DNA from 2 places in the Pseudodesulfovibrio piezophilus C1TLV30 genome. Region 1 is predicted to be linked to the other one. Evidence: riboswitches for the same ligand, from Rfam matches in the RefSeq annotation. Region 1 holds a riboswitch; the other holds the start of a gene.

The links. Region 1 has a riboswitch for cobalamin ahead of BN4_RS16375 (sirohydrochlorin cobaltochelatase). Riboswitches for the same ligand answer to the same signal wherever they lie in the genome.
Region 2: another riboswitch for cobalamin. It lies ahead of metE (5-methyltetrahydropteroyltriglutamate--homocysteine S-methyltransferase); the one in region 1 lies ahead of BN4_RS16375 (sirohydrochlorin cobaltochelatase).

Annotation. Positions count from the first base shown of each region.
Region 1 covers NC_020409.1:3,551,465-3,562,572, forward strand. The annotation lists gene BN4_RS16365 (ABC transporter ATP-binding protein) at 1-601, opposite strand, end outside; gene BN4_RS16370 (FecCD family ABC transporter permease) at 594-1,631, opposite strand; gene BN4_RS16375 (sirohydrochlorin cobaltochelatase) at 1,640-2,629, opposite strand; cobalamin riboswitch at 2,761-2,941, opposite strand; gene BN4_RS16380 (chemotaxis protein CheA) at 2,956-4,632, opposite strand; gene BN4_RS16385 (Hpt domain-containing protein) at 4,648-5,373, opposite strand; gene BN4_RS16390 (response regulator) at 5,389-5,784, opposite strand; gene BN4_RS16395 (TrmH family RNA methyltransferase) at 6,098-6,688, shown strand; gene BN4_RS16400 (L-threonylcarbamoyladenylate synthase) at 6,800-7,411, shown strand; gene BN4_RS16405 (hybrid sensor histidine kinase/response regulator) at 7,475-8,953, shown strand; gene BN4_RS16410 (NUDIX domain-containing protein) at 9,095-9,568, shown strand; gene pdxA (4-hydroxythreonine-4-phosphate dehydrogenase PdxA) at 9,644-10,672, shown strand; gene BN4_RS16420 (D-glycero-alpha-D-manno-heptose-1,7-bisphosphate 7-phosphatase) at 10,669-11,108, shown strand, end outside.
Region 2 covers NC_020409.1:1,415,635-1,426,742, reverse strand. The annotation lists gene metE (5-methyltetrahydropteroyltriglutamate--homocysteine S-methyltransferase) at 1-1,846, opposite strand, end outside; cobalamin riboswitch at 1,976-2,150, opposite strand; gene BN4_RS06840 (SDR family oxidoreductase) at 2,314-3,042, shown strand; gene BN4_RS06835 (surface carbohydrate biosynthesis protein) at 3,429-4,778, shown strand; gene BN4_RS06830 (PIG-L deacetylase family protein) at 4,883-5,596, shown strand; gene BN4_RS06825 (radical SAM/SPASM domain-containing protein) at 5,678-6,823, shown strand; gene BN4_RS06820 (N-acetylneuraminate synthase family protein) at 6,834-7,868, shown strand; gene BN4_RS06815 (ATP-grasp domain-containing protein) at 7,946-9,088, shown strand; gene BN4_RS06810 (beta/alpha barrel domain-containing protein) at 9,075-10,079, shown strand; gene BN4_RS06805 (methyltransferase) at 10,094-10,747, shown strand; gene BN4_RS06800 (amidohydrolase family protein) at 10,747-11,108, shown strand, end outside.

The DNA of each region.
Region 1 (11,108 bases):
CGTGCAGGACTGCGACGATCGTATGGTTTTCCGTATGGGCCAGTCGTTTGAGTTCGGCCATGGATGCCAAAGTATGCCGAATGTCCATACTCGAAGTGGGTTCATCGAGCAAGAGGCCCGGTGTGCTCTGTGCCAGGGCTCGTGCAAAGATCGTCCGCTGCCTTTCCCCACCTGAAAGATGGAAAAGAGCACGATTTCCCAGAAGGGTTATATCCATTGTGTTCATGGCTGCTTCAACGGCTTCTCGATCACCTTTCGTAGGTCGGGAGAACCGGGGAATATATGGGTGGCGACCCATGAAAACGATCTCTTCGACCGTGAATGGAAAATTGAAATTGAATTCCTGTGGCACAGTGGCGGTCAAGCGTGCCAGCTCTTCTGAAGAAAAGGTTTCCATGGGTGAATCGTTTATCAGGATACGCCCGTTTTGGGGTGAGAGGTGCCCGGCAACAAGGTCAAGCAGCGTGGATTTACCACTGCCGTTTGGCCCGACAATGGCATGGAAATATCCCGGTTCGAAAGTGACATTCAGGTTATGCAGGACAGTGGAAGAGTCATATCCGAAGTCGATACCCTCAAGGGTATAGGTGACCTTATTCATATCGGCGCTCTTTTCCTGCCCTGCTGAAAATCCAGCAGAAAATTGGCCCGCCGATGAGCGCGGTCAAGACTCCAATGGGAACTTCATGGGGCAGGATGGTACGAGTCAGGGTGTCGGCCCCGAGCAGCAGCAGTGCTCCACCGAGTCCGGAAGCTGGGATCAGCCATCGGTTGTCAGAACCAACGAGCAGGCGCATGAGATGGGGGACAATGAGCCCTACAAAACCGATAATGCCGGAGACCGAAACGCAGACTGCGCTGATTAAGGAGGCGGTCAGCAGAAGAATCAACCGTGTTTGCCGGGTATTGACGCCAAGGCTCCTGGCGGAACGTGATCCGAGACTCATGATATTCAGATCTCGTGAAAAAAAGAGGCACAGGGCACATCCTGTCAGCGTCGTCCCCATAGTCAGAGTGGCATCGATCCATGTTCGGGATGTCAGGCTCCCCATCAGCCAGAAGACGATGGACGCCACGCGTTCATCAGCCATGTATTTGATGAAGCTTATTCCGGCAGAGAGAATGGCGGAAACAATAACACCGGATAGGATAAGGTTAGATGGAGTGAGATCTCCGTCCCTGCCGGACATGGCAAAGACGGCGAAGAGAGTTGCAGCGGCGCCAATGAAAGCCATGAGGCAGAGCGTTGCCGGACCACAGAAATTCAGGCCGAGAAGCAATGACAGTGCAGCTCCGAAGGCGGCTCCTGAGGAGACTCCAAGGGTAAACGGATCAGCAAGCGGATTGAGAAGTAATCCTTGAAAGACCGTTCCGGAGAGAGCCAGCCCGAAACCGACCGCAACCGCAGTCATGATCCGAGGCAGACGAACATCCATGACAATGCTGATATGCAGAGGATCAATCGGTATCGCCGCTTCCCGTATTTCCCCACAGAGGATTCGGAAGACCTCACCCGGAGTAATGGGGATGAATCCCATGCCGATGGACATGATCATCAGAAGGCCCAGAACCAGGGTCATTCCGATAAGGACCAGCCCCCGTGGGGCATGGATACGAAAAGCGGCGAACATGTATTCAGCTACCGCAGGAGATGCTTTTGAGACATGGCATCGTTGAGATGCGCGGCATAGATAGCGGCCCAGGAGTCCACGGAGCCAAGACCACGCAAGCGTGTTGTGACGGTAAAACCTGCCTGAGTAAGCATTGTTTTCCATGAATCGTCTTCACTACCAGCCATATCATTGGTTGCATGATCTCCGGCGACAATCATGAAAGGTTGCAGAAGGATTGTCCGTTTTCCTGATTTTTTAAGGTCGGCCAGCATGTCGTTGAAGTCGGGAAATCCTTCCACGCAGGCGACAAATACAGGGTATTCATGGGTGGCCCGCATTTCGCGTTGAAATTCAGCGTAAATACCGGTGGAGAAGAAATCGTTGCCGTGGCCCATATACACCAATGCGGCATCAAGCTTCCGGGCTTCGTCAACATCGCCCTTGAGTGCTTGGACAGCAACGGCAATATCTTCGGTATAGGGATGTTGGTCGCCGGGCATGCCGAGGGCCGGTCTTCCCAGAGCCAGCTTTTTGAAAGGTTGGGATTTTGCTTTGACTGTCCTGATGGAGCGCAGGCTGGTCATCAGGTTTTTGAGGTCCTGAAATTCCTCACCTGCGAAGACATGCAGGGATTGAACTGTAATATCTTTGAAACCGTCATTCTGGAGTTCCGCTATCGTTGCCAGTGGGCTTTTCACTGTGAGCATTTCTTGGGGAATACTCGTATGGGCTTTTTGCCATTCCAAATCATTTTGACGTCCATGCCAGATGGAACGGATGATACTGGAAGTGAAAGCCAATCGGACAGGAATATCCGGGTGCGCTTTTTCAATGGTTGATTTAATATTCAGGATCGAACCAAGAGCTTGAGGATAGGATGTTCCAAAAGCCGCAAGGACAATTGCTTTTTTTGTTGGTCCCTCTTTATGGTGCCCTGCTATAGCTGCATTTGGAAAAAGCAGGAGGCAAGCCAGAAGCAATGAAAGCGGGATAGAACGGTGCCTGGAAAAGATCATGTTTCCTCCCTGGAAAGGAAGGGCTGTTAGGGGGAAATAAAGAAACCCCTCCCTCAATATCTTTTGAGGAAGGGGAACCGTTTTTTCCCTTCAGAATACCTGTGGCGGCAAGCCCACGTACCACCGAGGCAAACCAATATCGTTTTCAGGCAGGTCTTCCGGCTGGCTCCTCCTGTTTTCGCCTTCCCAGTACTTGGACCAGTGGCATGTCAAGAAAACAGTTCGGCAGAGCGTCACGGCGGCGGGTCCGCTCCCGATTCACACGGGATTCCCTATCAAGTCCATTCGGACACCTGAAGGACTGTCTACTATGCCTTTTAGTGGAGTCACGTCAAGGTCTGTTGGTTCTCGGTATGCAGTCTGTCCTGGAAGTTCTGGAGCATCTCTTCAGTATTGATAACCAAGGCATCGGATTCTCCCATCATGCCAAAGCCGAGAATGGGAACATGGAATATTTCTTCTATTGGGACGGTAAATCCTGTTATCACGACTTGTTGCTGTTTGAGCACTTCGTCTACCAATATGGCCGCTTTGTAATCCCCGACTCGTACCACGATGGCTTGCGCCATTTGAATATCGGTGATCTCTGGTTCCAGATCAAGTAGGTCGGCCAGCCGGAGTAAAGAATGAATTTCGCCACGGACATCGACGGTCTCCCTGCCATCGGGCAGATGCACGACTTCGTGGTTTCGTGGCATGTAAATTTCAACAACATCGCGGCTGGGAACGATGAATGTGTCGCCACCAACCTTACAGACCAAAGCATCGACAATTCCTTCATTGGCTGAACGATCCAATGGGATGGAAATGATGAAGGCAGCTCCTTTTCCCAATTCACTTTCGATGAGCACATCTCCATCAAGGGTGTTGCGAATGGAGTTGACCACTGCGTCCATGCCAACGCCACGTCCTGAGACATCCGTGATTTTTTCAGCTGTGGAGAAGCCGGACTGGAGGACAAACTGGAGGATTTCGTCGGTCTTGTATTCTGTATCCGGTTCAGCGAGGCCTTTTTCAATGGCTTTATTCAGGATACGGTCCGGGTCGAGACCACGCCCGTCATCACGAACCTCAATGAAGGCGTTATCTCCTTTCCTCCAGGCGGTGAGCGTCACACGCCCGACTTCATTCTTGCCTGCTTCGAGACGCCCTTCAGTCGTTTCAAGTCCGTGATCCACTGCGTTTCGCAAGAGGTGAACCAAAGGTTCATTAAGGCTTTCCACGATAGTTTTATCCAGATGAAGGTCATCGCCATGCACGGTAAAGTCGAGCTTTTTGCCGATTTTTTGGCTTAGACTTTTTACCAGTCGATGCATAGGCATGAATATTTGCTTTAGCGGCACAAGGCGGATGGCATCCACTTCCTGTTGCAGCAGGCCGATGACATTGTCCAGTTCACGCAATGAAGAACTGACTCTGTCAAGATTCATGGTTCCGCCTTGAGCTATGACAGCGTAAGTGACCATGAGTTTGCCGACCAGTTCTATAACTCTGTCCAGGCGGTCAGTCGGGACGCGGATGGAAGAGATGGCCTGGGATGACGAAGCCTTTTCCTGGCGTGTTTTCCCTTTTGCCGGCTCGTTTGCTTCCGTTTCTGCGGGAGGGGAGGGAGAGGCTGCGGTCGGCATTTCCGTTTCGGCAGGTTCTTCTTCAAACGCCTTGGCTGCCTCTTCTTCAGATTCTTCACGAAATTCTTTGGGTGCTGAGGGGCTTCTCTCGGTTATTCCCAATGCGGGAGAGCCATCCTGAAGATACCCTCCCATGGCGAAGAGAAATCGTTTCTGTGCTTCACAAATTCCGAGCATGGCGGTGATTATATCGTCATTGATTGGGGTAATCCCATCAACAAGCATATCAAGCAGGGCTATGACGCCAGCACTGGAAAGCTTCATATTAGACAGCCCCAGTGCATCAACGGCCCCATCGGCATTTTGCCCGGTCGCCGCCACGTCGAGAATTTGTTTCTCGATATCTTCAATGCACTGAATAATGCTGTCCTGCATAGATTCTCCCGCAGACTATTGAGTTGTAAAATAAGTGTCTCGGTCCGGGTAGACCGCGATGGTCGAATCAAAACCCCAGCCATAGAGCGTTTGTTTTGCATCGGCAGTCAGGCAACATGTGGCTATCTTGAAAGTCGTGCCCATACTTGCCACTGCCCCCCATGCTGTTGAGCCGAAAGTGAGGACTTCCGAAAGATCGAGAAGAATACGGTCTCCCGGTTCAACTCCCATGATGGCAGACAGGATAGGCTTGTACTGGAGTTCAAGGTGGACTCGTGGGTCCTTGACATGCACGATGGTGACGTCTTCTTGTATCTCCACGGAAACCCCGGCTCCGACTGTTTCCGTCTCTGTCTGCCCGCTGCTGGAGGCTGCCGTGATCAGACCAAGTACCTCTTCCTGTTCCTCTTCATCGACATCGTTGTCTCTGAGTTGTTCAAGAACCTGGAATATCATGTTGACCCCACGCGAGAGCAGCGTGACGTTCTCGGGAGAACTGACGACCTCACCTGCCTGAACCTTTTTCAGGAAGTCTTCGATTTTGTGGGTGAAGTGTGACGCGGGTTCAAAACCAGCCATGAAGCCGGTGACCCCTTTAATGGTATGCAGAGGGCGGGCGAGGATTTCAATTCCTTCGCTTATATTGGAGCCTTCCAACATCTCCAATCCCTCCATTACCTGGGGGTAATACTTGTCATTGACCTCGGAGAAGAACTCCTCGACCATTGGGTCATCACTCATAGAATCGTTCCTGTGTTATTTGTTCAAAAGTCCGAGTTTTTCTAGCTCCCTGTACAGTTTTTCCTTGGCAACAGGTTTGACGATGTAGGCAGAGGCTTCGCCATCGTAAAAAGTTCTGATAACTGTTTGCGGATCATCCAGGGCCGTTGTCATGATGACTTTGGCCTTTGGGGTGAGGTGCTCTTTTTCTTCCATGGTGCGAATTCGGTTAAGTGCTTCTATCCCATCGACTTCCGGCATCATGATATCCATGAGAATCAGCTCATATGGATTTTTTTCGACATGTGCGAGTTTAAATGCCTCTACTGCTTCTCGCCCATTGACGACAATATCAACATCGAAGAGTGTCATCAGAAATGACCTCAAAACTTTTCGACTCAAAAACTCATCTTCCACTATGAGCGCTCTCATCTCGTTCTCCCGTATGCAGCATGATACGTACGCTTCAACATCTCTTTTCGTATGTAATCGAAAAATTTGTCAATATGGTGATTAAAAAATATAACGAACTTGTTTGTTGCAGTTTGACCCATTCCGATTTTTCCTCTCATGTCCAGTCCGCTTCCAGTTACTATGGGGGTTTCGATAGACTAGTTTATTTTTCTGTAAAGAGGCAACTCTTTCGGAAAAGCGTCTTCAAATTTTGTCATATGAGTTGCTTTCCTGTGCTGGTTGGAGGGTGGAGACTTGCTAAACCGGGGGTGAATCGGGTACCAAGCTCGGCATGTCTCGTAAAATTACAGAAAAAAGAAAGCAGAAGATTGATAAAGTCCTGTCCCAGAGGCAGAAAGATCTGACTCTCGTGATGGACAACATATGGGATCCACATAATGTTTCCGCTGTGCTGCGGAGTTGTGATGCCTTTGGCGTCTTTGATGTTCATCTCTATTACACCACATCACAATGGCCGGATCTGGGCAAGAAGAGTTCCGCCTCTGCTAAAAAGTGGATACGGAGGGTTCGTCATATTGATGCCGAGTCCATGATCTCCCAACTCAGGCAGGATGGCGGACAGGTTCTTCGGACTGGTTTTTCCTCTACGGCACGACCTGTCATGGATTTCGACTTCACTCGCCCTACCTCGATTATTCTCAGCAACGAACACAATGGGACTGCTCCGGAAATCGCGGAGCTTGTGCAGGATGAAATTTATATTCCCATGCATGGCATGGTCCAGAGCTTCAACGTTTCAGTCGCTGCGGCTATAATCTTGTACGAAGCTTCGACGCAGAGACGGAAGGCAGGGATGTATGACTCGCCGACATTGAGCGTCGATGAAATAGAAGGCATCAGAAAAGAATGGTATGAACGATAGTTTCGGAACTCGCATTTTTTTATTGAAATACGCCGGGTTCAAGGATACATAATCAACCAAATCTGGAATTGTTCAAGCCGAAAACGGTATCCGATACGAGTGGAGGACGTCTTGCAGAATTTGATCAAAGCGATGAATGAAGGGGATGCGGTCATTTATCCGACCGAAACTCTTTACGCCCTTGGTTGTGATGCCACGAATGCCGCAGCCTGTGACAAGGTTATTGCTCTCAAAGCGAGGCCTGAAACAAAACCATTGCCGCTCATCGTCGGTGGCGTGGACATGCTCGGGCTGGTGACTGATGAACGCCCTGCGGTGTTGCAGGAGCTGGCAAGCTCCTTCTGGCCCGGGCCACTTTCGATTCTTTTGAAAGCTCTGCCGACGCTTCCTGATGCCCTGTCCGATAAAGATGGCTACACTTCAGTCCGGTGGAGCGGCCATCCTTTCGCCGCTGAACTCTCCCGGCGGCTTCGAAAACCGCTTGTCGCCACCAGTGCCAATCTGAGTGGTCAACCTCCGGTCGCCATGCCAGAAGATATGGACCCAGATCTGCTCTCTCAGGTCGGGGTTACCTACTTTGATCCGCCCTGGCCCAAGGGGGGAAAACCCTCCACAGTTATCAGGCCGCTCAGCTTCAACAGGCTTGAGATCATTCGGGAGGGCGCTGTGACTGTCAAAATGCTGTGTGACAAGGGATTTTCCATCATCCACGCAACAAAATAACGCCCATTCGCTTTCAACTCCTTCTGGGCTGTGCTATTTTCTGAAGAAACAGGGAGAGTACGTGTGCCCCATATTGAAGCAGCATCTCTAGCTCCTACTATTTTGATAGTGGAGGATAGCAGGGCCATTTACGGAGAGCTCAAGCAGTTTATTGAATCGGAGTTGGCGTATTCTGTTGATATCGTCACAACCTTTGACGAGGCCGAAGAATACTTTCGTCATGGAGAGCATGATATTTTTTTGGCCATAGTCGATCTGCATCTTCCAGGGTCGCCCAATGGAGAGATCGTTGATCGGGTTCGGAAAGAGGGGGTCCCGGTTCTCGTCTTCACTTCCGATATCTCATCTGAAACACGTGAGAGGATGCAGTCTAAAGGAATTATTGATTATATTGTCAAAGATTCCCAAGCTCCAAAAAATATTGTCGAATATATCAGTCGACTGGGCCGGAACCAGGCCATTCAGGTCCTCGTGGTCGAGGATTCGGATTCTTTTTGCAAATTCCTTTGTGGTCTGCTTGAGAAACAGATGTTTCAAGTCACGGGAGTTGGCGATGGGCTTACTGCCAAGGAATTGCTTGTACAACCCAATGACTTCGCTATGGTCATTATTGACTATGCGTTGCCTGGGATGGATGGGCTTGAACTGACCAAGGCCATTCGAGAGACGTACACCAAGAAAGAAATGACCATCATGGGGCTGTCGTCAATAGATGACCCCATGCTGTCTGTCCAATTCATCAAGAATGGGGCGAACGATTTTATAGCCAAGCCATTTGAAATCGAAGAGTTTTACTGCCGGGTTAATCATGATGTCGAAATGATGGACATTATGAGAGCTTTTCGAAAGGCGGATAAGGTCAAGAATCAGTTCCTCGGGATGGCGGCTCATGATTTGAGAAGTCCGATCAACGGTATTCAGGGAATGTCAGAAATGCTGCTGGCAGACGTCTTTGGCCCATTGAATAAAGAACAACGAGAAATGCTTGATTTTATTCATGAAGCTAATACGCACATGAATCATTTGGTCAACGATCTTTTGGATATTTCGGTTATAGAATCAGGGAAACTCCACTTACTCAAAGCTGAAGGCAATCTTGAGGAAATGATAGCGCAACACCTGCGTATTCACAGCTTTGCAGCCACCAAAAAAACCATTTCGATCAAACATTATTTTCAGGGAATCGAGCCTTTTGTCTTTGATCAGAGGCGGGTTGGTCAGGTGATTGATAATCTTATGACTAATGCGATCAAATTCTCACCCCATCGCTCTCAGGTAGAAGTCTATGTGACCCGAGAGAATAATGATGTCCGGGTGTGTGTGCGGGACTATGGCAAGGGAGTCCCTGCCGGGGAAGAAAAGCTGCTGTTTCAAAGTTTTCAGAAAACCAGTGTTTCGCCAACCGCAGGTGAATCCAGCACCGGCCTGGGGTTGCCCATCGTCAAGAAAATCGTCGAGGCCCACGGTGGGACTGTTTGGGTTGAAAGCGAATACGAGCAGGGGGCAACGTTCTGTTTCTCTCTTCCAGTTCGAAATAATTGAGCAGTTCTCTTCGATCCATTTGAAGAACTTTGCAGCGCAATTCTCTCATTGACGAGTTTGGCCTTTGCTGCAACTTCAGGTACAGATTAATGATTCTTGTGGGAAGTTCTTCCCGGAGAAAACCGTGTGGAGGATTGATTTGTGGAGCAGCGAAAACCGTGCCCTCATTGTGGTGGCGTCATAGTATCATATCAAAATCCGACTCCAACCGTGGACGTGGTTGTCCTGGTGCCTGGAGCAACTTCCGAAGATGATGGCGTTGTTCTCATAGAGCGGACGAATCCACCTCCAGGCTGGGCTTTGCCCGGCGGTTTTGTCGATGTCGGTGAAACCTGTGAGCAGGCAGCCGTGCGTGAAATGAAAGAGGAGACAGGATTGGATGTCATGCTTACCGGCATGCTTGGAGTTTATTCAGCGCCGGATCGGGACCCTCGTCAGCATACAATGAGCGTTGTCTACACAGGCGTGGCTCGAGATTTGAAACAACTTTGCGCAGGCGACGATGCCGGGGCTGTTCGAGTCTATCCGTTGGGGGAATGGCCGAATTTGGCCTTTGACCACGAGCGAATCCTGGCTGATTTCATGGCTCGCCATGGTCGGATGAACGGAGGGTGACGCGTTGACACAGAGAGCTGGCAGGCTTACTTTCTGCGCGCTGTCTGTTAACTTCGTTCAAGGGATTTTTTCTTTATGACCATGCATACTCTTTGCGTCACTCTTGGTGACCCTTGTGGCCTTGGCCCCGAATTAGCCGTTCGTCTGTTTTCCACGGAAAACATTCCTGAAAATGAACGAATTCTGTTGATCGGGCCGGAATCCGCCTTGGTCCGGGAGATGGAGCGATACACTGTTGAGCCATTTTATGAGAGAGTGACTCAGCCAGAGACCCTTGGTGACAGGCCGACCGGAGTGTACCTCTATGAACCTTTCGGGATTGCCGACTTGGAATTCCCTCCAGGTAAAGCTGTCGTGGCTGGTGGAATGGCCGCCGGGATCAGCCTGGAAGCAGCGGTCGATTTTTTGAAACATGGTCTTGTCGGCGGATTGCTGACATGTCCTTTGAATAAGGCGATGCTTCAGCAGGCCGGATTTGAATTCCCCGGACACACCGAATTCCTGTCCGAAAAACTCGGTGTTGGTAGGGACAAGGTTTGCATGCATTTGTGTGGGCATGACCCGGAAGATGGTCCAGACCCTAAGTTGAGGGTGAGTCTGGTGACTACCCATCCTGCATTAAAGGATGTTCCGGGTCTTGTGAATGAGGAACGGCTTGTGCTTTGTCTCCGTCTAACAAGTGAATTTACCAGAGCATTGGGGTTGTCTGGCGCGGTTGCCGTCTGTGGCCTCAATCCACATGCCGGAGAGGCCGGTCATATCGGGTCGGAAGAAGCCGATATCATTCTTCCGGCCATGGAGAAGGCTCGTGCACACGGTTTGGACGTTGCAGGGCCATTCCCCGCAGACACCGTTTTTCATTTTGCAGCGAAAGGGCAGTATCCGGCCGTGCTGGCCATGTACCACGATCAGGGATTGGGACCGCTCAAGCTCTTGCATTTCAGCGAGGCTGTGAATGTGACTCTTGGTTTGCCATATCCGAGAACTTCGCCGGACCATGGGACAGGGTATGATCTGGTGGGGACCGGTAAAGCTTCAGTGAAAAGCTTCCGCGCTGCTTATGATATGCTTCACCGCTTGATGCGTTCACAGGAGACAGCATGAAGAAACGCTTTGTCCTGCTGGATAGAGATGGCACGATTATCAAGGACAAACACTATTTGAGTGATCCGGATTTAGTGGAATTATTGCCAGGTGCCTTGCAAGGGCTTAAAATGATGCAAGCCAGCGGCTTTGGCTTGGCTGTCCTCACCAACCAGAGCGGCATTGGGCGTGGGTATTTCGATGAATCGTCAGTCCTGGCATGTAATGAGCGTCTTCAAGACATCCTGCAAGCTGAGGGTGTGATGATTCAGGGCTTTTTTTATTGTCCACACACTCCCGAGGATGGGTGTGATTGTCGAAAACCGGCTCCCGGTTTGATGCGTCAGGCTGCGAAGTCCTTGGGGTTCGATCCTCGAGATGCGGTTATGATCGGAGATAAAGAAGCTGACATCGGTGTAGGGCGGCACTCCGGGGCAGTGAGTATTCTTGTGCGAAC
Region 2 (11,108 bases), 1.5 Mb from region 1:
CATGCTCGTTGTGGCGAAGTGGCATTCCTTCACGCAACGCTGCTTCATCTATTTGGATAATCCCGATACCGGCGGATTCCAGATCAAGCACTTCATCGCGAATGGCCAATGCTATCTGCTGGCATACTTCACTCCGGGGTATGTCGTTGCGAACAAAGCTCCAGCAGAGGATCGTGACCGGCCCTGTCAGCATCCCTTTCAGAGGCTTATCGGTCAGTTTCTGAGCATGATCGGCCCAAGCCACGGTCATTTTTTCAGGGCGTGATACATCACCAAAGATGATGGGCGGCTTGACGCATCGGCTCCCGTAACTTTGCACCCAGCCATTGGAAGTGAAGCAGAATCCCTTGAGTTGTTGGCCAAAGTATTCGACCATATCGTTTCGTTCGGGTTCCCCATGAACCAAAACATCAAGGTCCAATTCCTCCTGCCGATCAACCACTGTTGCGATATGGGACTGCATTGCTGTTGTATAGGTTGACTCGCTTATCTCACCTTTCTTGAATTTCAGTCGTGTCTTCCGTATTTCGCTCGTCTGTGGATAGGAGCCAATGGTTGTCGTGGGAAAGAGTGGAAGTTTGAATCGTGCTCGCTGCACAAGGGAACGTGCGGCAAAAGGCGATGTGCGAGTGTACATCTCCGGTGTCAAAGCCTGAATTCTATTGCGGGTGGCTGAGTCCATAACATCTGCATGAATTGCCCGAGCTTCCAGTGCAGCCTTGTTCTCCTTGATCAGTCGGGGTGGGGCGGATTCAAGCATGTTTTGCTTGAGCGCTGCAATCTCGTCGCATTTTTGTACGGCGAAGGCCATCCAGTCACGCAATTTCGGGTCTAGATTCTCTTCGACGGTGATATCGACAGGGGAATGCAGAAGCGAGCAGCTTGAGCCAACCATGATTTGGTCTGTAGCGAGAGTCTGCCTCGCAGTGTTCAGGGTGTGGGATGCTGCTTCGAGGTCGGTTTTCCATATATTTCTTCCATCCACCAACCCCAGGGAGAGAGTGAGATTGGGTGGAATTCTGGATAGGACCGTTGTCAATTGGTCCGGTCCTCGGACCATGTCGATATGGAGTCCATTGATCGGCAGTGAAAGGGCCAGGTCAAGATTGTCGTCAAGTTCACCAAAGTAGGACGTGAGAAGCAGGGGTGTGCCCTTGGCCGCGGCCTTGAGTTTGGCATAGGCGAAGGGGAAAGCCGTGCGCGCTTCCTCGGGGATGTCTGTGCACAGGATTGGTTCGTCAATTTGAATCCATGCGCTGTGCGGTGCCAGTTCTGAAAGGATGTCGCAATAGACCGTTGTCATGCGTTCAAGATGGTCCCACCGTGTGCTTCCATCGACCTCTTTTGCCAGCATGAGAAAGGTGATCGGGCCGACCAGAACAGGTTTCGGTGAATAGCCGAGGTCTTTCGCCATCAGAACATCGGCCAGCAGTTGGCCGTTGTTCTTTTTGAAAGGGGTGTGCCGGGACAGTTCAGGCACAATGTAATGGTAGTTTGAGTCAAACCATTTGGTCATTTCCATGGCCGGAATGCTCTGTTCCACATCCCCTCGTGCCATCTGAAAATAGGTTTCGAGATCAAGCAAGGTGCCGTCCCAGCCGAATCTTTGAGGGATGGCACCAAGCATGGCAAGAGTGTCAAGGACATGGTCGTACAGGGAGAAATCCCCGATTGCGATCAGGTCCATACCTGCCTTGGACTGAAGTTCCCAGTGGTGTTTCTTGAGTTGGTCAGCAGTGGAAAGGAGTTCGTTCTCCTGTATTTCGCCTCGCCAATACTTTTCAAGAGTCCATTTCAATTCTCGGTTTACTCCCATTCTGGGAAAACCCAATACGTGCGCGTTCATGTCTACTCCGTGTTTCCGGGTGAAAGACAAAGAGCGGGGTGCCCCTCTTTTCAGGATACCAAAGAAAGCACGAGAGTCCATGATTCTCTGTTTCATGGTGCTCGGCATCTGGTTTGCAGGAGAGGGCTGGTCGCTCTTTGGCAAGACGTCTTCTGGCTCCCGACCCCAATGTGTTGAAATCCTTCCCCAGTATGGTGAATTCCAACGGGCTTTGTCGGTTACAGCGGCGCGTCCGCAGCGGCTTCTCACCGCTTTCCGTTTCTTGCCAAATCCTTATATCTAGATTTATTGATATTAAAGTGTTGGGAAAAAGACAAGCCTTTTTCCTTGGGAATGCTTCCATAGTGTGCTTTCACTCATGGGGAGCATTTGGCAGAGAGAAAAAAGACTCTTCGCTTGCATTGGATTTGCTCAGCAGTCATTATTCGGAGTGTAAGAAATTTGGAAACACTCAAAGGAGATATTCAATGACACGAACAGCGATAGTTACCGGATCTTCACGTGGTATTGGCGCTGCCGTAGCAATGCGGTTGGCCCAGGATGGATTTGCCGTCATTGTCAATTATGTTGGACATAGAGTGGCTGCGGAAGCACTTGTTGAATCGATTCATGTCTCGGGAGGGCAGGCCGTTTGTCTCGGAGCGGACGTGAGCAAGGCGACTGATGCCGGTTCACTGTTTGATCTCGCGGAAGAGACTTTTGGTGGTGTGGATGTCCTTGTTAATAATGCCGGTATCATGCAGCTCGCCCCCATTGCTGAAACAGATGAGGAAACCGTCACCAAACATCTGGATATCAATTTGAAAGGAACCTTTAACATGTTGCGCGAAGCGGCCACGAGGGTGCGGGATGGCGGGCGTATCATCAACCTGTCGACAAGTGTCATTGGTTTGCGGTTTCCTGGCTACGGTATTTATGCGGCTACCAAGGCCGCAGTGGAATCGCTGACAGTGACTATGGCTAATGAGATGCGTGGCCGGAACATTACGGTTAATGCTCTCGCTCCTGGCCCAACCGGGACAGATTTGTTTCTGGAGGGAAAAACCAAGGAAGTGGTGGATCGGTTAAGTAAGGCGGCTCCCCTGGAACGGCTTGGCACACCGGAAGACATAGCCAGCAGTGTGGCCTTTCTCGCCGGTCCTGACGGTGGCTGGATCAATGGGCAAGTCATCCGTGCCAATGGCGGCATTGTGTAATCTGCAATGATGTGATGTCCCGGAGAGTTCTGGCAGGGCGAAGGATGGGGTATGCTCTAAGTTGCCATCCTCCATTCGCTCCTGCTGAATCCGTGAATGACCTTAGAAGTGCAACTCGGTAAGACTGCCCAGAGCATCCCGCAGACTTTAAGTGGTTGAAGACCGTGGAGTGAGCAAAAAAGAGTTCCTTTCCGGAAGGGCATCCTTTTTGAAAGCTCTCTTATCTAATTAATTTTCGAAGATTATTTTTTAGGTGCTATGAAAAAGAAGGGTTGCTTGAGATTCGGAATTAGATGTTTTAGAGTGCCCGCTCTTTTATCGTGTTATCGGGTTATCGTGAGGGGGGAAGCTTTCCAAAAGGGGTGGTTCGTGAATGTGTAATTATCATGGAGTCTGTCAAGGAAATGTTGTGTGCTTGCCGAATTGAAACACTAGGCCGTGAGATGGACGGGATTTTATATCTTTCCCTCCACTTGGCATCACAGGGAATGCCGACACTCCTTGGTGATCGGGTGGTTGATGAAATTGTGAAAACCGCTGATTGTCCTGTCATCTATTTTGACAAAGATCAGCATAAGCCAACGAATACCGCAGTCCTTTCCAAAGGGGGAGCGGTATATAACATCAACGCAGAAGGGTTGGGACTGTTGGCATCCGGTCCTGCGGTTTTGAAATATACGAGGATTATTGATCACGTATCGATGATATGTGCGTGGGGTGACGTTCAAGCTCGGCTGATTCGTGAGGCTCTTTCCGAAGAAAAGATTTCGCGTGTTCATTCCATCGGGTATCCTTCCTTTGACCTCGCCGACGAGAAATTCAAGCCTTACTATCGCGACCCAAAAATCGTTCAGAAACACGGTGAAGGCTATATTCTCATCAACACGAACTTCGCTCCCGGTAATCATGCCATGGGTTTTGAACGGTATATGGCGATGATCAGCAAGGTTGAAGAGTGGAAAGAGCTTTATACTTCTCCGGAATTTATAGAGAAATGTACTCGGCAGGCACATTATCAGCAAAAGCTTGCGACCGAGTTTTGTCGGCTTGGTGTGGTCTTGGCCGAGAGGTATCCTGATAGACATGTGATCCTGCGCCCTCACCCAACGGAAAATATGGCAACATATACGCAAGGCCCTCGCCCAAGTAACTTCTTTGTTGAATCTTCAGGGGCCGTGCGTGACTGGATAGCTTCTTCCGGTCTCGTAATTCACCATGACTGTACTTCTGCAGTGGAGGCCGCTTTAATGGGGCTTCCCGTGGTTCACTATAGGCCTGTTTTTGATCAAGCTTCTGTTAACTCGCTCATGGCTGATTTTGGCCTGAAGGCCTCGAGACCGAGTGATGTTTTCGAGGCGATTGAGGGCAAGTTGTATTCTAAAGAGGAAGTCTTGGAGACCATAGCCCCATATTTGACGAATACGCGACAAAGTGCTTGTCGCGAACTTGCAAAATATGCAGCTCAGTTCAGTGGAGGCACTCCGGCATGGATACCCAAGCCCCTTGGAGTAATAGGGCAATTGAGAGAGTGGCGCAAATATCTGAGCAAGGTCCTTCGTGCAAAACAGCCTGGTGTTAATGGAACCAAGGTCTCGTATATACTGAATAAATTTCCAAGAACTCCCGTTGAGGTCGTGCGAAAAAAAGTAGAGCGGCTTAGAGAGCTTGAAGGGACATTTCCTGAAGTCTCAGTGATTTCGTTGGCTTTAAATACGTATTTGATTGTCCCTCGCTGATTTTTGAACTCTTCACGAAAGAGGCTCTCTCGGATATGCCTTGTGCAAGTAGGGCTCATTCGTTACTCAAAAGGACATGTACAATTGAAACAGTGGATAATCTGGTGTTAAATTCGAATATTGATTCTATATTGGTTATTGCAGCTCACCCTGACGACGAAATTCTCGGGTGTGGCGCTAGCATGGCTCGGTTGGCGGCAGGAGGCGTGAAGGTGCATGTCGTCTACGTGGCGACAGGGGTTGCAGGTCGTTATGAGAATCCCGTAGAGAATACTCAAAAAATTGCCGAGCAGGTCTTCGAGCTCAAAAAGGATGTCGCTCAGGCTTGCGATGTCATAGGCGTCAGGTCGCATTCCTTTTTGGACTTTCCAGACAACCGATTGGATACCGTTCCTTTGATGGATATCTCGCATAAGCTGAAAAAAAATATTCAAAAATTGCGTCCTTGCGCAGTGTTAACGCACCACCATGGAGATTATAATTGGGACCATAGCCGTGTCTTTGAAGCGACACTGATGGCTTGTCGGCCTAATTTTGGTGATTATTACCCTCAGGAACTTTATTCTTACGAAGTTCTCTCGTCTACTGAGCGAGCCCCAGCTGAGCCTCATAGAGCATTTCTTCCAAATGTCTACGTGGACGCTTCCGAGGGGTTGGATGCTAAGCTCAAGGCAATTCAGTGCTACCGAACGGAGCTTAACCCGTACCCCCATCCAAGGTCTGTAAAGGCTGTAAAAAATCTTGCAGGTGTGCGAGGGAATGAAGTTGGGCTGGAATTCGCCGAGGCTTTCAGGTTGATTCGTAACATAGTGTCGTGATGCTATATGTCTTCGTGTGCGAATGAACAAAATTTCAGTCTAAGTATTGAATAAAAATAACATTCAGGAGACGAGATCAGAATGATAGATAAAACGTGTTTGCAAGATGTGATGCTTCGCTTTGGTGATAAATATAATGAGATGGAAAAAGTTCTTAGGACTTGGGAAGCAGGAGAACCGGCATCGCGAGACCTGCTGCGTTTGAAAACAATGCCAGGTAGACTTTTTATTGAACCTACCAATCGGTGCAACCGAAATTGTGAGTATTGCGCACATAGTTCGATGGAGCGTGACTACTCAATGTTGTCTCTTGAAGATTTTCGACGTGCTATTCGTGATTTGCCAGCCGGGACCTACATTACCATGACCGGAAATGGTGAACCGCTTCTAAATAGCAATATATATACGATGATAGCAGAGGCCCGAGCAAAAGGATTGCTTGTTGGGTTGATCTGTAACGGTACAGTCCTTACGGAAAAAAACGCTCGGAAATTAATAGAAGCTGGGCCAAATAGAGTTCAGATTTCATTTGATTCGATTGATAAAGCCGTTTTTAATCAAAGCTATGGTAATCCCAAAGGTGCGTGTCGATTTGAATCTGTAGTGTGCAAAGTTCTCAACTTCATTCGCCTGGAACGGACCGAATACAAGAAAGGGATATTTATCACTATCGCAATGGTAATGACGGAGAATGTCAAGTCTAAAGCAGAGGAAACTCGTGCTTTTTGGGAAAAAATGCCTCTCGATAATCTGTATGAGGGGCCATTGTTATCACTTCAAACATACGCAGGGACGTCGGAAGAAAACAGCACTCTCAAAGAGGATTGGAAGATTTGTGCAAATCCGTGGACCTCTATGAAGATCAATGCTGATGGGACTGTCAATGCCTGTATTCAGGATTTTTCAAATCGGTATATTATCGGTTCTGTGCGCGAGCAATCGCTTACCGAGATGATGAATTCTGAAAATGCCTTGGCTTTACGCGAGGCTTTATATAATAACGACTCGGAATTCTGCTCAAAGATTGGGTATAATTGTCAACAGTGCAATGCATGGACTTCTGAAGCTAAGCATGATCTGTGTGGGTACATGCAAAATTCGTTTCCCATGACTTATGGGTTGATGGTTGCTGAAGCATGCGCTGTGGGTGATCGAGAGCCAGAAAAAATAAAGCATTTGGAAATGACTCTGGCAAAGCTTAAAGAAGAATACGGAGTCACTCTTTAGGGAGAATCTTGTGAATTTTCAGAAAATAAAGATAAATGAATCTCTTTGTATCGAGAAAGGGAGAACTCTCATTATAGCTGAGATCGGTTCAAATCATGGAGCCGATCTCAACTGCGCATTGGACTCTATTGCAGCTGCCGTTGAAACCGGTGCGGATGCAATAAAGTTTCAGTCAATCAAAATTGATGAACTTTACCATTCCCCGAGTGTCAAAACACAAGAACTTCATCGTGCTATCGACCTGAATGAGCAATGGCATGATGAGTTGAGTTCTGCTTGTTTCAAAGCTGGGGTGCTCTTTATGTCTTCTCCCACATACCTGAAGGCTATTGCCTTTTTGGAGTCTGTTGGAGTTGAGTTGTATAAGATTGCTTCGGCTCAAGTTGGAGTATTTCCTCAATTAGTGGAAGCTGTCGCTGCAGTGAAGAAGCCGACTCTCCTTTCGACGGGATTGGTTTCACCTGCTGAAATGGAAACCGTTATTGCCGCTTTCAAGCAAGCCGAAAATCGCGATTATTGTATTCTTCACTGCAACAGTCTTTACCCGACTCTTCCTGGACAGACTTGTTTGGAGCATATGGATATATGGAATGCTCTTTTCCAGTGCCCTGTTGGGTTTTCCGACCATACTACGGGTATTGCCATCCCTCTTGCGGCTGTTGCTCGTGGAGCATCGGTCATTGAGAAGCATTTTACTCTTTCACGGCAAATGGGAACCCCTGATGCGAGTTTTTCATTGGAGCCAGATGAGTTTTCGGAAATGGTTCGTGGAATCAGGGATGTTGAGAAAGCCTGTAATACCGATGAAATGATCTTTGATATCCCTGATAAATCTTTGGAATTTAAGAATAGTGTCAGATACCGCCTTGTTTTGAAAAAGCCAATGTCGGCTGGGACACGTTTTGAAAAAGGGTGTTTCGAATATAAGCGTCATAATGAAGGTGTGGACTGTCTTGATGAGATGTTTGTTCTGCGATCAATGAAGCTGAAGAAAAATCTAGACACTGGAAGTTTAGTTACGTGGGATGCTCTGGAGGGAATATGAGCCGACGTGTATTGGTGATAAATCTTGGCTGGGAACAGCAGCCTCTTCTTGATCTTTTGGGCCAATCAGATTTCGAGGTGTACGGCGTTCACTACAACGATGATTATTATAAAGATATTCGCTACCGTGATATTTTAATTTCCGATTTGCGTGATCTGCATCGGATCATGCAGTTCGCTGAAAAGATAAAGCCTGAAGCCATTATTTCAGATCAATGTGATTATTCGAATTTTGCACAGGCTTTTATTGCTGAAAGGCTCGGTTTGCCAGGCCCACAGATTAAAAGCGCACAAATTACAAACAGCAAGTATCTTCAGCGTAAAATGTGTTGTGAAGCTGGAATTCCGTGTCCTTCCTTCTCTCTGTGCACGAGCGTAGATGAGGTTCGGGCGTTTGGAGAGCAGATCGGCTACCCGATTATGGTAAAGCCTTCAGACAACAGAGGAAGTTTTGGTGTTAATCGAGTAAACTCTGCCGACGAAGTCGATACTGCATTTTATGAGGCTCTGGAAAATTGTCATTCTCGTCTTCTCATTGCCGAAAAATGCATAGAGGGACAACATATCACTGTTGATGGGTACGTTTTTCGCGATAAGGGGCCTCTTGCCTTGGCTGTTGCGACGAAGAAAAAGCTCCCGGCAAAGAATTCGATCATAGATGGAGAAATTACATATCCAGGTGAGTTGACTGATGATTTGTACGAGAAGTGCAAAAAAACTTTAGAGTTAACAGCACAGGCCTGTGGATTTGTTTTTGGTTTTCTCCATGGGGAATTTATCCTCACTGCGGATGGCGAGATCTTTTTGACAGAAATCGCAAATCGTGGCGGGGGAGTGTATACTTCCGAGGTCATCGTACCCCATGTCTCGGGCATTGATGTCAACGCGATCTACATAAATGATTGTTTTGGTGAGAACGTTGTTCCTGTTTCTAACGCGTCGGAATCCCCACAGAAAAATCCTGTTGTAATGAAACTCTTCGCCTTCAGCGAGGTGCGTGAAGGTGTACTTAAGGCTATTCGTGGTGTGGAGGAAATAGAACGCCGCAATGACGTACTGAAGCTTCGTATGCTTATCAGGAAAGGGGACGTTGTTCGTGATATACAATCCGGCGCTGATAGGCATGGAGTAATTATTATGACCAACCCTGACCTTGAGATGCTAAAAAGCAACTTGAACGAGGTGATCGGGAAGTTGGAGGTGGATATTGAGGGATATTAAACTTCTTGAGTGTACTTTGCGAGATGGGACTTATGTCATTGATTTCATGATAGATCCTGATACTGTATATGCTTTTGCATCCGATCTTCTTCATGTGGGCTTTGAAGATGTCGAGGTGGGGCATGGGTTGGGGCTGGGAGCACATCGGAGTTATTCAGCCGGCTTCACCGATAGAGAGCTTTATGAGAGGTTGGCACCTCTTGCAGAGTCCAATCGACTCTATAGTTTCTTTATTCCATATGTGGGTAATCTCGACGACATAAAAATGGCCCGCCAGAATGGACTTTATGGGCTGCGGATAGGGATGGAACCTGCTTATTTGAAAGAGTATATGCCCATTGTCGAGGAGGCTAAAAAGCTTGGCTATTTTGTGGCACTGAATATCATGAAAAGCTATACCGTCACTCCTACAGGCTTTGGGGAGCTTGCAGAAATGGTGAAAGATGTGGCGGATGTTTTGTATCTTGTCGATTCAGCAGGTCATATTTTGCCAGGAGAGGCTCAAAATTATATCAAAGCTGTTCATGACAAGGTTGGAATGATTCCGCTTGGCTACCATGGCCATAATAATTTGGGGCTCGCTGTTGCTTCTGCTCTTGAAGTCATTGATGAAGGTGTTGAATATGTTGATACTACTCTGACCGGTATAGGGCGGAGTGGAGGTAATGTACCGACTGAAACCATGATCGCTGTCCTCGCCCGAAAGTTTGGTGTTACTCATTATTCGGATGAATTCTTGCTGCGTACTCTGAAGCTTGCAAGAAGCTTTCGAGATTATATTCTTGCCAAAGGAAAGGTTCTGGACATCCGGTCCGAAGATATCCTGTTTGGATATGCAGGATTTCATTCTTCTTTCGAAGGGCTTGTCCGAGATTTTGCAGATCGGAAGGGACTTGATTTTCATAAAGTTATTTTGGATGTCTCCCGTAAGGAGCGAGTATTTCTTTCAAAAGAAATTTTGGATTCAATGATTGATGACCTGGAAAAATAAGAGATAAAGACGTTATGAGCAATATCCTCGATACCATTTCACTGCAGATGAAACAGCGCTATTCTGTTCGATACGGAGAAATGGGATATAATATTCGGACCTTGGGGTGGGGAACTGTGGAGCAGCAACAGTATCGATTCGCTCAAACCATTGATATGGTCGATCTTACAGGGGCAAGTGTTCTTGATATCGGGTGCGGTTTTGGTGACTATGCTGATTTCTTGCGTGATCATGGCGTTGATTACCAATCGTACCTAGGGATAGATATTAATCAAGATCTTTTGCAGGAGGCAGGATACCGCCATGCTGAAAAGGAACGGAATGCATTTAAGCAGTTCAACCTTAGCACTGATTCTTGTGAAGAGCCCATGGCGGATGTTGGGATAATGCTTGGGGTGTTAAATATGCATCTTAAAGACCAGATGGATAACTACGAGTACACGGCGCTTATGATAAAAAAAGCACTGAAGCTTGTACGGAAAGCCCTTATCGTTGATTTTTTGAGTTCTCAACTTACCCCAGAATATCCTCGTGAGGATTTTGTATTCTACCATGAACCAGGGCGGATGCTCGATCTTTCATTTCAAATGAGTTCAAACGTAAAAATGAAGCATGACTATCTGCCTATTCCCCAAAAGGAATTTATGATTTTGATCGGCAAAGAATAATGAATATTTTCGATTTCAATATCCATTTTACAAACAAAGAGAATTGTAAGAATCCCCATGTAGAGTCTGATGAAACACGTATGCAACCTTCGGATCTGATGATGTGCTATGATTCTTTTCGAGAGGATCTCTGTGCTCATACATCTGGTGCTAATTTCATGCTCTTCAATCAGTCTTTATTCTTTGATAAAGATCTACGAACCTTTTTTCATAAGGTTCGAGAAGACCTCCCGGCCTCTCATTTTTCCGCTTTAATCGATTTTCGGCATGAAGATGCCGAGGGTGCGGTCGATAATGCCGCTATGCAAGGAGTGCGATCCTTGAAGTTTCACTCATACTTCCAGCGCATTTCGGAAGTTGA